3 regions of the Mesorhizobium sp. genome follow, and region 3 is predicted to be linked to each of the others. Evidence: predicted binding sites of a transcription regulator. Region 3 holds the regulator's gene; each other region holds the start of a gene.

Region 1 (4,138 bases), 1.0 Mb from region 3:
CGCGCGGCCAAGATCAGCGGCGAGCTTGATGAAGCCCGGCGGCTGCGCGAGGAGGCCCAGCAACTGCTCGGCCAGTACCAGCGCAAGCGCAAGGAAGCCGAGCAGGAGGCCGCCGACATTGTCGCTGCCGCCAAGCGCGAGGCCGATATGCTTGCCGCCGACGCGCACAAGAAGACCGAGGACTATGTTGCCCGGCGCACGGCCCTTGCCGAGCAGAAGATCGGTCAGGCCGAGCGCGACGCGGTCGCCGAAGTGCGCGCGAGCGCCGTCGATATCGCCGTCGAAGCAGCGCGCGCGCTGCTTGCCGGCAAGGTCGATGCAAAAGCCGGCGCGGACCTGTTCAAGGCATCGCTTGCGGATGTGAAGGCGAAGCTCAACTGAGCCTAATCTCCTTAGACTTTAAAAGAGCCGCCTGGGAAACCTGGCGGCTTTTTTGTTGTGTGGGAGGTCTGCGAAGCGGCGCAGGGGATAGCCGCGCGTGAAGCGCAGACCCCATCTTTCTTCGCCAAAAGGAAGCGTCGGGCAAGTTGAGAGGACCCCCTCTGTCGCCTTTGGCGACATCTCCTGCTCGACGGGGGAGGGTATCCTCAACTCAATCGAGGCCTGCGAAACTCTTTTCTTCCGCCATTTCAGCTCCGCCAAGCCTGAACGGTGCGAACGACACGCGGTGCAGTCGGGCCACCGGCCCGTGCGCCTCGATCGCCGTGCGATGGCGGGCCGTGGCATAGCCCATATGGACCTCGAACCCGTAGCGGCCGTGGTGGCTGCCGCAGCCGCACATCATGCGGTCGCGCATGACCTTTGCGACGATCGAGGCGGCGGCGATCGATTGCGAGCGCTGGTCGCCCTTGATCAGCGCGCGTCCAGCGCAAGGCAGGCCCGGCGGGACGTCACGCCCGTCAGCGAGAGCGAGCTTCGGCTGCACCGGCAGGCCAACCAGGGCGCGGCGCATGGCCTCGAGGCTGGCCTTGAGGATGTTGCTGCCGTCGATGCCTTCGGCGCTGATGGAGGCCATCGATACGCCCAGCGCAGAGCCAAGAATGCGCAGGAACAAGGCCTCACGCTGCAAATGGCTGAGGCGTTTGGAATCATCCAGGCCCTCGGGGATATTTGCGGGATCGAGCACCACCGCGGCGGCGACAACCGGCCCGGCGAGCGGACCCCGCCCGGCCTCATCCATGCCGGCTACCGGCCACAGGCCTTCAGCCATCGCCTTCGTCTCGAAGGAGAAGTCGGGTCTCTCGATGATCTCGAAGAGAGGCGGAGAATCGGAACGCGCGCGAGCCATGTTGCGGCGAGGTTCGCATCGGCTCCGATTCTCCGCAAGTCCCTCCGGGTCGGGTGGGGCGCCGGACCGGGAGGGCACCGTCTGCAGGCCGGGGCGGGCCGGACGGGATTCTTGATGCCGCGACAGATCAAACCATCGCAGCGGACTGCGCTTTCAAAGCAGTGTCAGCTGCACCTGGTCTTTTCCAGCGGCGACAAACTGGTCGGTCCGAAGCGTACGCCGTTCGACATTGAGGCCCAACCGCTTGGCGGTAATCTCGAAGCGCCGGCCGATCTGCCAGGCGTAGGGACCCGCGCCTTTCATGCGTTTGCCCCATTCCGAATCGTAGTCCTTGCCGTCGCGCATCGAACGGATCAGCGACATGACATGGCGATAGCGGTCCGGATAGTGACGCAGCAGCCAATCCTTGAAGATCGGGCTGACCTCCAGCGGCAGGCGCAGGACGACATAACCAGCCTCGCGCGCACCCGCGGCATATGCCGAATCGAGAATCCGTTCCATTTCTTGGTCGGTTAGTCCTGGTATGATCGGCGCAACCATGACCGAGGCCGGAATGCCGGCATCCGAAAGCTGCCTGATCGCTTCGAGCCGCTTGGTCGGGGTCGACGCGCGCGGCTCCATCGTGCGTGCCAGCATGCGGTCCATCGTCGTGACCGACAGCGCCACCTTGGCGAGGCCGCGCTCGGCCATGCGCGACAGGATGTCGATGTCGCGCGTCACCAGGGCGGATTTGGTGACAATGCCGACCGGGTGGCCGCGTGCCTCCAGCACTTCGAGGATCTCGCGCATGATCCGGTACTGCTTCTCGATCGGCTGGTAGGGATCGGTGTTGGTGCCGATGGCGATCGTGCGCGGCTGGTAGCCGTCCTTCGACAACTCCTTGTCCAGCAGCCTGGCGGCATCCGGCTTGGCGAATAGCTTCGATTCGAAATCCAGACCCGGCGAAAGGCCCATGAAACTGTGTGTCGGCCGGGCAAAGCAGTAGACGCAGCCATGCTCGCAACCACGGTAAGGGTTGATCGAACGATCGAAGGAGATGTCCGGCGATTCATTGCGGGTGATGATGGTGCGCGGCTTCTCCACCTGCACTTCGGTCTTGAACGGCGGCAGTTCCTCCAGCGAGTTCCAGCCATCGTCGAAAACATGCCGGCTGACCGGCTCGAACCGGCCGGACGGATTGATGCCCGCCGACCGTCCACGGTTGCGGTCCGGACGAACACGTACACCGCTCTGCTCGATCATCGCATTTGCCATCTCGGCTCTTCCAGCCCCAAAGGCTGCAATGTCCGCGCGCACGATCTGTTCCATCTTTGCCCTCTCCCAGGGACTGTCAGCAATCTGTCGAATCGCTCTGTTCATGAAACTATTCCTATTTCCCGAATGAGAACAAATCAAGAACTTTTTATTGTGCGCCGCAAAAACTGGCGCAGTGCCCGGGTTTCCGCTATTCGGCTAAGCATGCTCAGTGTTCTCATCGAAACCCTGAATGACGAGGAGGGCCTCGCCCGCACGCTTGCGTCCCTGGTCGGCGGGGCTGTCGAGGGCGTGGTGCGCGAAGTCATCGTTTGCGATACCGGTTCGACCGACCAGACGCACCGGGTCGCCGAGCACGCTGGCTGTCTCTATGTGGCCGGCACAACGGCGTTAGGCATCGGACAGGCCAAGGGCGACTGGCTGCTGTTGCTCGAGCCTGGCGCGCGACTGGTGGAGGGATGGACCGACGAGGTCGTCGCCCACACAGCCAGGCAAACCATGGCGGCACGGTTTTCCCCGGCGCGGGGCAGCCGCACGTTCCTGTCACGGGTTTTCGCGGGAAACCGTGCTCTGGCGGAGGGCATGTTGATCAACAGGCGTCAGGCCAGCACGCTTTCGAAGAACGCCGGCAGCGGGGAGGCGATTGCGCGAGGCCTGGCGACGAGGAGGCTCGACGCCGAGATATGGGTCGCGCCGCCCAAGCCCAGGAAATCGCGCTGACTGAATGGCCGGCTGAACAGTCCAACCTCAAGCCAGCTTTGATCGGCGGATGAGTTTTGCACCGCACATTGCCAATTGTGCATTGCACAAGGCATGACGCGGGGGTACCCTGCCTTCAGGTGGGTTAATCGGGTTTGGGTTATGCCGGAGCGGTGAGCGGCCGATGCTTTGTCGGTGCCGCCCTCATATCCGAGGATCCCGATGAGCCTTTCAACTCCCGACAAGTCCGGCGCGGCAAGCCTCGAGGCCGTGGCCCGAAACGGCAGCCTGCTCCAGCGTATCGCCGCGCGCATACCAACCTACCTGTCCGACTTGCGTGAAAATCCGGCATGGCTGCCGATGTTCATGCTGGCGCGCACGATGCCGGGGCGGCGGCTGCATTGGCTTGCCGCAAAACCAGCACTGCCGGCACGGACCGTCCATGAGACGATGTTCGCGGGCGTGAACCGCGAGGCCGCCGTTGATGCGCTGAGGTCGGATGGTTTGTTTTCCGGGCTTGTGCTGCCGCCATCGATCCATGAAGAAATCGCGCGCTTTGCCGGGCGCACGCCGTGCTTCGGCAATTTCGATCGCCGGCTCGAATTCATGCCGGGCGAACATGCAGACGCCGAAAGACGTTTCGGCCGTCCGCTGCTCAGCGGGCACTATTTCGAGCGCATCCTCGACTGCGAAGCCGCGCTTGCCATACAGCGCGATCCGCTGCTTCTCGACATCGCCGCGCACTATCTCGGCGGTCAGGCCAAGCTCATCACGACGCGGGTCTGGTGGAGCTTCCCGACCGGCGCGGCCACCGACGCCGACAAGAACCTGGCTTCGCTTGGCAAGTACCATTTCGACCTCGATGACTGGCGCATGCTGAAGTTCTTCTTCTACCTG
Region 2 (4,138 bases), 2.8 Mb from region 3:
ATCGGGCATGACAACCGACCCTTACCGCCCGCGCCGTTCGGTGCTCTACGTTCCGGCGTCGAACGACAAGGCGCTGGCCAAGATCGCGCGGCTGTCCTGTGACGCCGTCATCATCGATCTGGAAGACGGTATTGCACCGGCCGATAAGGCTTCCGCCCGCGAAAAGCTGGCGGGAATCTTCGCCAATCGCCCCGTTGCCAACCGCTTTGGCCGGCGCTGCGAGATGATCGTGCGCATCAATGCGCTCGCCAGCGAACGAGGCATGGATGATTTGCTGGCCGCGGCAAGCTGCCAACCCGATGGCATCCTTTTGCCCAAGGTCGTCACGCCACGCGACATTCTGGAAGCCGGCGACGCGCTCGACGACAATCTGGTTGCCGACGATGTGAAATTATGGGCGATGATCGAGACCCCGAAGGCCATGCTCAACATCGGCGCGATCGCCGAACTCGGGCGCGACCCGGCCTCACGGCTGGCTTGTTTCGTTGCCGGAACGAATGACCTGGTGAAAGACACCGGCGTGCTGGCGACGCCCGACCGGCGCTATCTCGTGCCTTGGCTGCTGCAGATGGTTCTGGCGGCGCGCGCCGGCGGCCTCGACGTGCTCGATGGCGTCTTCAACGATTTTCGCGACCTCGACGCTTTCGGTCGCGAATGCACGGAAGCCGCCGCGATGGGTTTCGACGGCAAGACCCTCATCCATCCCACCCAGATCGAGGCCGCGAACAACTCGTTCGCGCCGTCGCCCGACGCCGTGGCCGAGGCGCGAACGGTGAAGGACGCCTTCGCGCTGCCGGAAAATGCCGGCAAGGGTGTGATTGCGCTGAATGGAAAAATGGTCGAGCGGCTGCATCTGTCGCAGGCTGAAAAACTGCTGGCGAAGGCAGCCGCCATCGGCGCATGATGGGGCCCGATGCACGTGCTACTCATCACGACAGGACTTGACGGATGAAACTCTACCGCTTTCTGACCGGCCCGGACGATGCCAGCTTCTGCCACAAGGTAACGGCGGCTCTGAACAAGGGCTGGCACCTGTTCGGCTCGCCGACCTATGCCTATGACAAGAAAGCCAAGGCCATGCGCTGCGGCCAGGCCGTGGTCAAGGATGTCGACGGCCAGGAATACGGGCCGGATACCAAGCTAAGCGACTGGTAGGCTCGCAAGGCGCCTGTCCTTCTCTCGTCATCCTGGGGCATAAGCAGTCGCGAAGCGACGTCGCGGAGACCCTGGATGACGAAGGTGGACGCTACTCAGACGCCTCTTCGATCTTCTCCATGTCATCATCCGACAGGCCGAAATGGTGGCCGATCTCGTGGATCAGCACATGGGTGACGATGTCGCCCAACGTTTCCTCGTTCTCGGACCAGTAGTCGAGAATGGCGCGTCGATAGAGCGTGATGCGGTTCGGTCCCTCGCCGGTCTGCGGATTCCAGCGCTCGGCGATGCCGCGTCCCTCGAACAGGCCGAGCAGGTCGAAGGGCGTTTCCAACGACAGATCGTCCATGATCTCGTCGGTCGGGAATTCGGCGATCTGGATGACGATCTCGCCGGTCAGCTTGCGGAAATCGTCCGGCAGATGGGCATAGGCCTCGAGCGCCAGGAACTCCATCTCCTCCATGGAAGGCGAAAGTTCGTCGTGCCAGGTGCGGGTCTTGTAGATGCGGGCCATGCTTTTTCCTTTGAACCCGGCATATAGGCTTTCGGACCGGTCGAGGCAAATGCCGGACGGTCGATCCTCCCGCGAGCAGCCGGACAGGAATAAATTCCCCATGAGTCTGCTTGACTCTTCGGATGCCCTCTGGAATCTATAAGAACATAACAGGAACAATTGTGAGTGGAAGCTGACCGTGATGGCGATGACCGCCGTGGCGCGGGAAACTGTTTTTGCCCTGCGCCGCCAGATCGCGAAGATCGAGGGAACGCTGCCCGAGCGCCTGGAGGCGCCGGCTGGCACGCCTGATGACGCCCATGCTTCGCTCGGCGCCGATGTCACCTTTGTCCGCCGAGGTGTCGCCGTGTCCGCGCCGGATGCGTTTCTGCGAACCGGCGCCGCGCGGCTCGACGCCGCGCTGAGCGGTGGCCTGCCGAGAGCCGCCCTGAACGAGATCCATGGCACGGAAACCCGGGATGCGGGAGCCGTCGCCGGCTTCGCCTTGTCGCTCATCAGCCTGATGCTCAAGCAGGGGCCGCGACTGCCCGTGCTGTGGGTCGGCACATCGGAGATTTTCCACGAGGCCGGCTTTCCCTATGCCAGGGGGTTGCATTCGCTCTTCGGCATAGAGCCGGAACAGCTGCTGTTTTCCGAGGCGCCAAAACTGGTCGATGCGCTGTGGGTTGCCGAGGAGGCAGCCCGGATGACCGCGCTCGCCGCCGTCATCCTCGAAATCCGCGGCAATCCGCAACGGCTGGATCTCACCGCGACGCGCCGGCTGCACGCCCGGGCGCGGAGTGCCGGCCGGCCGGTGTTCCTGCTGCGGCAGGCCGCCGAGCCCGAACCGACGGCCGCACCCGTTCGCCTCATCCTGACGCCGACGCCCGCCGCGGCGCGCGAAACCATAGCCGGACCGCTTGCCGGTTCGATCGGCCGCCCGGCCTTCACCATCACCATCGGCAAGAGCCGCACGGCCTTGCCCGGACAATTCACACTGGAGTGGAATCCCGATGAACACAGCTTCGAGGAAAGACGGCCCCAGAAAGGACGGAAAGAGAAAGGATGGGCAGAGAATCCTGTCCCTGTGGTTCCCGCATCTCGCCGCGGAAAGGATCCTGCGGCAACGGCTGGGTCGGTCCTGGCGTTCCCGGCCGTCGGATCATCCGACGCCATCTCATCCACCGCTCGTGATCAGCCATCGCCAGGGGAACGCGCAGCGCATCGCGGCCCTCGACGAGCGGGCTGAAGCGCTCAACCTGAAGCGCGGCATGGGCATGGCCGACGCGCGCGCCATGCATCCCTCGATCGACATCGTCGAGGCCGATCCGGAAGCTGACCGGCGCCTGCTCGAAGGCCTTGCCGACTGGTGTGACCGCTACACGCCATTGGTGGCGCTGGACAGCAGCGATGGCCTTTTCCTCGACGTCACCGGCTGCACGCATCTTTTCGGCGGCGAACGCGCGATGCTGGACGACATCCTGTCGCGCTTCTTCCATCAGGGTTTCGATGTCCGTGCCGGACTTGCCGCCACCCCAGGGGCGGCCTGGGCGGCGGCACGGTTTTCGGGCGACCGCATCGTCGCTGGCGGCGGGGAGGAGGAACTGCTCGCTCCCTTGCCGCTGGCCGCGCTGCGCATCGAACCGGCGACCCGCGACAGCCTGGAAAGTGTGGGCCTGCGCACGGCCGGCGCCGTCATGGCGGCGCCGCGTGCGCCGCTCGCGCGCCGCTTTGGCGCCTCCCTGCTCTTGCGCCTCGACCAGGCGCTTGGCCGTATCGACGAGGCGGTGTCGCCGCGCCTTCCCGTCGCGCCGCTTTCGGTCGAACGCCATCTGGCCGAGCCGGTCACCCTGACCGAGGAGATCGAACGGCTTGTGGGCATGCTGGCGACGACCTTGAAGGCCGATCTCGAACGCCGCGGTGAAGGCGCCAGGACGCTGGCACTGCTGCTCTTTCGCGTCGACGGCGCCGTCAGCCGCATCGCACTCGGCACCTCGCGGCCGATGCGCGAACCCATGCTGATCCAGAAATTGTTCCATGAAAGGCTGACTGCGCTCGAGCAGGATATCGATGCCGGCTATGGCTTCGATCTCGTGCGGCTTTCCGTGCTGTCGGCCGCCGCTTTCGACGTGCAGCAGGCCGATCTGGCTGGCGAGGCAAGCGATGACGGAGCCGATATCTCTCTGTTCGCCGACCGTATCCGCGCCCGTCTCGGCGATGGCGCGGTTCTCCAACCAGTCGCCGTCGAAAGCCACCTGCCCGAACGCGCCGTCGCCACGATCCCCTTCACCGAAGCGCCACGACGGACCACGCCGCCGAAGAGGCCGGACAGGCAGGCGCCCAGGACCATCTTTCCGCCGGAACGGCCGATCCGGCTGTTCCGTGCGCCCGAACCGATAGAGGTGCCGGCGACCGAAATGCCCGAGGGGCCGCCGCTGAATTTCCGCTGGCGGCGCGCGCTCTACCGCGTCACGCGCGCCGAAGGCCCGG
Region 3 (4,138 bases):
GCACTCTTCTCGCGGTCGCACCGCAAAACCCATCTGTGTTTCATGGTGGGGCTGCTGTGCGCGCTGGGCGTATTGGCTGCCAAGGTCGAAACATGGCGCGCCGGGACGCGAATCCTCGGCTCCGAAATCTCGACGCGGCTGACCGGCCGCATCGTCTCGCTGGATCTGATGCCGAATGGCCGTGTCCGCCTGACGATTGATGTCCTCTCGACGGCAAGGCCAACGCTGCGCTATGCGCCCGAACGGGTCCGCCTGTCGGCGCGAAAAATACCCCCCGACATGACCGCCGGTTCCCAGATCGCCGGCTATGTGCGGCTGTTGCCACCCACTGGTCCGGTACGGCCGGACAGTTATGATTTTTCCTTTGACAGCTATTTCGCCGGCATTGGCGCCAGCGGCTTCTTCCTTAGCAATCCGACCGTTGTTCCTTCCGACGGCATGCCGCTCGAGGCCCGTGTTTCGTCATCGATCGAAAATGCGCGCGAAACCATCGCCGACCATATCCGTGCCAGCATCGGCGGGGCGGAAGGCGAGATCGCGGCGGCGCTTATCGTCGGTGTTCGCGCCGGGATTCCCGAAGAGATCAACGAGACGATGCGGCGTACCGGGATCTATCACGTCATCTCTATTTCGGGACTGCACATGGCGCTGGTCGCCGGTACGATCATGCTGCTGCTGCGTGGCTCATTCGCGCTGTTTCCGGATTTCTCCTCGCGTCGCCCGGTGAAGAAATATGCCGCGGCGGCCGCGCTTGTCTCGATTGCCGCCTATCTTGTGATTTCCGGCGTCGTGGTTGCGGCCGAGCGAAGCTTCATCATGCTTTCGGTCATGCTTGTCGCCGTGCTGTTCGATCGGGCGGCACTGACCATACGCAATCTGGCGATCTCCGCTATTGCCGTTATCGCCATCTCGCCGCATGAGGTGGTCGGCCCAAGCTTCCAGATGTCCTTTGCCGCGACCGCCGCCCTGGTCGGTGCGTATGCCGGCTGGTCCGACTACCGCTCGCGCAAGGCCAGCACGCCGCCGCCGCGACGGTCACTGCCCGTCTTCCTCACGCGAAAACTGCTGCTGGCTACCGGCGGCCTTGCCATGACGTCCATCATCGCCGGCAGCGCAACGGCACTCTTCGCGATCTGGCATTTCCAGCGCGTGTCACCACTGAGCCTGTTCGCCAATCTGGCCATCATGCCGATTGTATCGGCGATCGTCATGCCCTTTGCCGTCTTCAGCGCGCTGGCAATGCCGTTCGGCGCCGATGGGCCGTTTCTCTATGTCATGGGCAAGGGACTAACGGCCATGATCGCGCTGTCGGCGTGGTTCTCCGAGCGTTCGCCGATCGACGCCGTCGGGCTGATTTCGCTACAGTCGGTCCTGCTTGTTACGATCGCCCTTGTCATCGCAACCATGGCGACAACCTGGCTGCGGCTGGTGTCGCTGCCGTTCGCGCTTGCTGGCCTGCTGACGATTTCCGATACGCCCGCACCGGATGTGTTGATTTCGGAAGATGCACGCCTAGTGGCGTTGCCGATCGGCGGCGGCGAACTCGCCGTCAGCCGGGCACGCCCCAATGAATTCACGGTCGACAATTGGAAACGTGCGCTGAAGTCCGAGACCATTATCAAGCCGGAGACCCTCGGCTCAAGCGATCAACAATTCGACATCGCCGATGCCGCCGAACTGCCACCGGGAGCGCCTTTCTATTGCGGTGACGACCTGTGCGTTGCCCGACACCCATCCGGCGCGATCGTTGCGTATGCCGAGGATCGCAAGAAAGCGTGGAAAGCCTGCCGTTTTGCCGATCTGATCGTCGTCAACGACGCGAGGGCCTACGACCCATGCCACAATCCCATCGTTCTCGTCGTCACCAAACGACAGCTCGCTCGCACTGGAAGCGCCGCTGTCTTCTTCGACCCCCAATCAGCCGTTTCACGACCGACAATAAGCTTCGCGATCGACAGACCGTACCGGCCTTGGCACCAGCAAAGAAAATTCTCACGCGAGGCAAGGGGGCTACCGCCCTACGTCAAGCCCGACAAACCCGTTGCCGTGCCGGCTCAATAACGGCGGATCAGCCCGACAAGCTTACCTTGCACCTTTACGCGGTCTGGTCCGAAGATGCGCGTTTCGTAAGCCGGATTGGCGGCCTCGAGAGCGATGGAGGCACCCTTGCGGCGAAAACGCTTCAGCGTCGCTTCTTCCTCATCGACCAACGCCACGACGATCTCGCCGGGGCTGGCGGTGTCGGCGTTTCGGATGATGACCGTGTCGCCGTCGAAGATCCCGGCCTCGATCATCGAGTCGCCCTTGACCTCGAGCGCATAGTGATCGCCGCCCGTGATCATGTCCGGCGGCACCGAGATGGAATGGGTCTGGTGCTGGATGGCATCGATCGGCACACCCGCGGCAATGCGGCCCATCACCGGGATGGAAATCGCCGAGACGGCGTCGTCGTCATTGCCGGCAGCGGGTTGGCGCGAGGGGGCAGCCGGCTTGATCTGCCGACCCAAGCTGCCCTGGATGACGCTCGGCGAAAACTTGCGGGCAGCGTTGAGGCCAGGTGCGATGGAATCGGGAAGACGCAGCACTTCCAGCGCGCGCGCCCTGTTGGGCAGGCGGCGAATGAAGCCACGCTCCTCAAGGGCCGTGATCAGCCTATGAATTCCGGACTTGGAAGCGAGGTCGAGCGCCTCCTTCATTTCGTCGAACGAGGGTGGAATGCCGCTTTCCTTCAGCCTTTCATGGATGAACATCAGCAGTTCATGTTGCTTGCGCGTCAGCATGGCGGCCCCCAGGGGTTTCGAAGATGGATCTGAAACCGGAATCAGAAAAACAAACCCAGAACAAACACTATCTGTTCCATTTGTGTTCCGCAACCGTTTAAAGTTTAGTGAATATGTTCAGACTGCGGAAACCATATGCTTCTCGCCCATGCAGGCGCGGCTACGTACGCGTAGTTCAAGATCCGAAGTTACCGGATTGAATCCATAACATTTTTTCATCTTCCCAGACGATTGCGAAGGTTTGGCAAGCTTGGCTGTCTTGCATGTTAAACCGTGCGCAATCCGGATGGATGCGGGACTTTGTCTTGCCTATCCGTGAACGAAACGAAACCAAAACGCCAACCTGATGGTTGACGGCGGCGTGTTCGCGTCAAGCTGGCGGGATTTCTCTCGCTTGTGCCTGGGAGCAACCGGCTGGCCAGCCGGTCCCGGGGCGGAAGCGATCCGGTCTGGCGTTGGACTATGCGGCGGTGTTGATATCATCCACCGACCGCTTTCGAGCTGCCGGCGCGCGCTGTGTATTTGTTCGCCGCGCTGTCCTCGCTGTGGACATAGACATGCAGCGTGTAGCCGATATGGGCGGTCATCAGCGCCTTTGCCCGCTCGACGTCGCGATCAAGCGCCGCCTCCATGATTGCAGTGTGGTGTTCGATCGCAATCGCTTCGCGCAGCGCGTCCATGGCCTTTTCGTAGCCATCCTTGAGGCCGGCGGCGGCCCGCAATGTCGGCGCCAGTCCGAGAAAGCGATGATGCCGGCGTAGTTGATCCGCGATGGTCGAGCGGAACCGCAACAGCCAACTCGATGTAGCGGCGCTGAGAAGTGCCGCGTGGAAGGCCTCATGGTTCTCGTCCCATATGTCGACCGCCGCGTCCGAGGGATCGTCGACGGCGGTCTTGCAGCGCGATAGCCGGTAATGTGCGGTAACCACGGCGTCTTCCCACATGCTGCCGCCTTTCTCGATCGATTCCAGGAACAGGGGAATCTCAACAACCATTCTTGCGCGTGCCAGGTCCTCAAGCTCGGCCCGAGACACGGGAGCGACGGCAAAGCCGCGATTGCTGATGGCTGTGACCAGGCGTTCGGCCTCCAGGCGGGACAGCGCTTCGCGCAGTGGCGTCCAGCCGACACCATAGATGCCGCGCAGCGCGCTCAGCTTGAGCGGTGCGCCAGGCATAAGGCGGGTGGTGAGTATGTCTCGCCGCAGCAGTTGATAGGCCGCCTCCGTTTTCGTGGAGTTCTTCTGGTCCTGCATCGCGATCCGTCCGCTATCTGAGTTCTAGAAATTATATATGATGCGAATGCATGGCAAGAATTATATATAATGTTTGACATGGCTGGAGCGACTGACCATGATCGC

The links. The regulator LexA, encoded in region 3, represses DNA repair genes until DNA is damaged. The targets are predictions, from matches to a motif close to TGTTCNNNNTGTGTTCNG.
Region 1: ACO07C_RS09885 (PA0069 family radical SAM protein) is a predicted target of LexA. The motif match lies at 2,671-2,688, and genes of this name have one in related genera.
Region 2: ACO07C_RS17880 (ImuA family protein) is a predicted target of LexA. The motif match lies at 1,810-1,827, and genes of this name have one in related genera.

What each region holds. Positions count from the first base shown of each region.
Region 1 covers NZ_OZ245860.1:2,021,264-2,025,401, reverse strand. Annotated here, with positions in the region: gene ACO07C_RS09895 (F0F1 ATP synthase subunit B) at 1-381, shown strand, start outside; gene ACO07C_RS09890 (ribonuclease HII) at 593-1,288, opposite strand; gene ACO07C_RS09885 (PA0069 family radical SAM protein) at 1,442-2,596, opposite strand; gene ACO07C_RS09880 (glycosyltransferase) at 2,747-3,262, shown strand; gene ACO07C_RS09875 (hypothetical protein) at 3,464-4,138, shown strand, end outside.
Region 2 covers NZ_OZ245860.1:3,780,597-3,784,734, reverse strand. Annotated here, with positions in the region: gene ACO07C_RS17895 (HpcH/HpaI aldolase/citrate lyase family protein) at 8-904, shown strand; gene ACO07C_RS17890 (DUF1737 domain-containing protein) at 949-1,155, shown strand; gene ACO07C_RS17885 (metallopeptidase family protein) at 1,247-1,669, opposite strand; gene ACO07C_RS17880 (ImuA family protein) at 1,851-2,897, shown strand; gene ACO07C_RS17875 (DUF6504 family protein) at 2,839-4,138, shown strand, end outside.
Region 3 covers NZ_OZ245860.1:995,688-999,825, reverse strand. Annotated here, with positions in the region: gene ACO07C_RS04840 (ComEC/Rec2 family competence protein) at 1-2,061, shown strand, start outside; gene lexA (transcriptional repressor LexA) at 2,055-2,780, opposite strand; gene ACO07C_RS04830 (GntR family transcriptional regulator) at 3,260-4,033, opposite strand.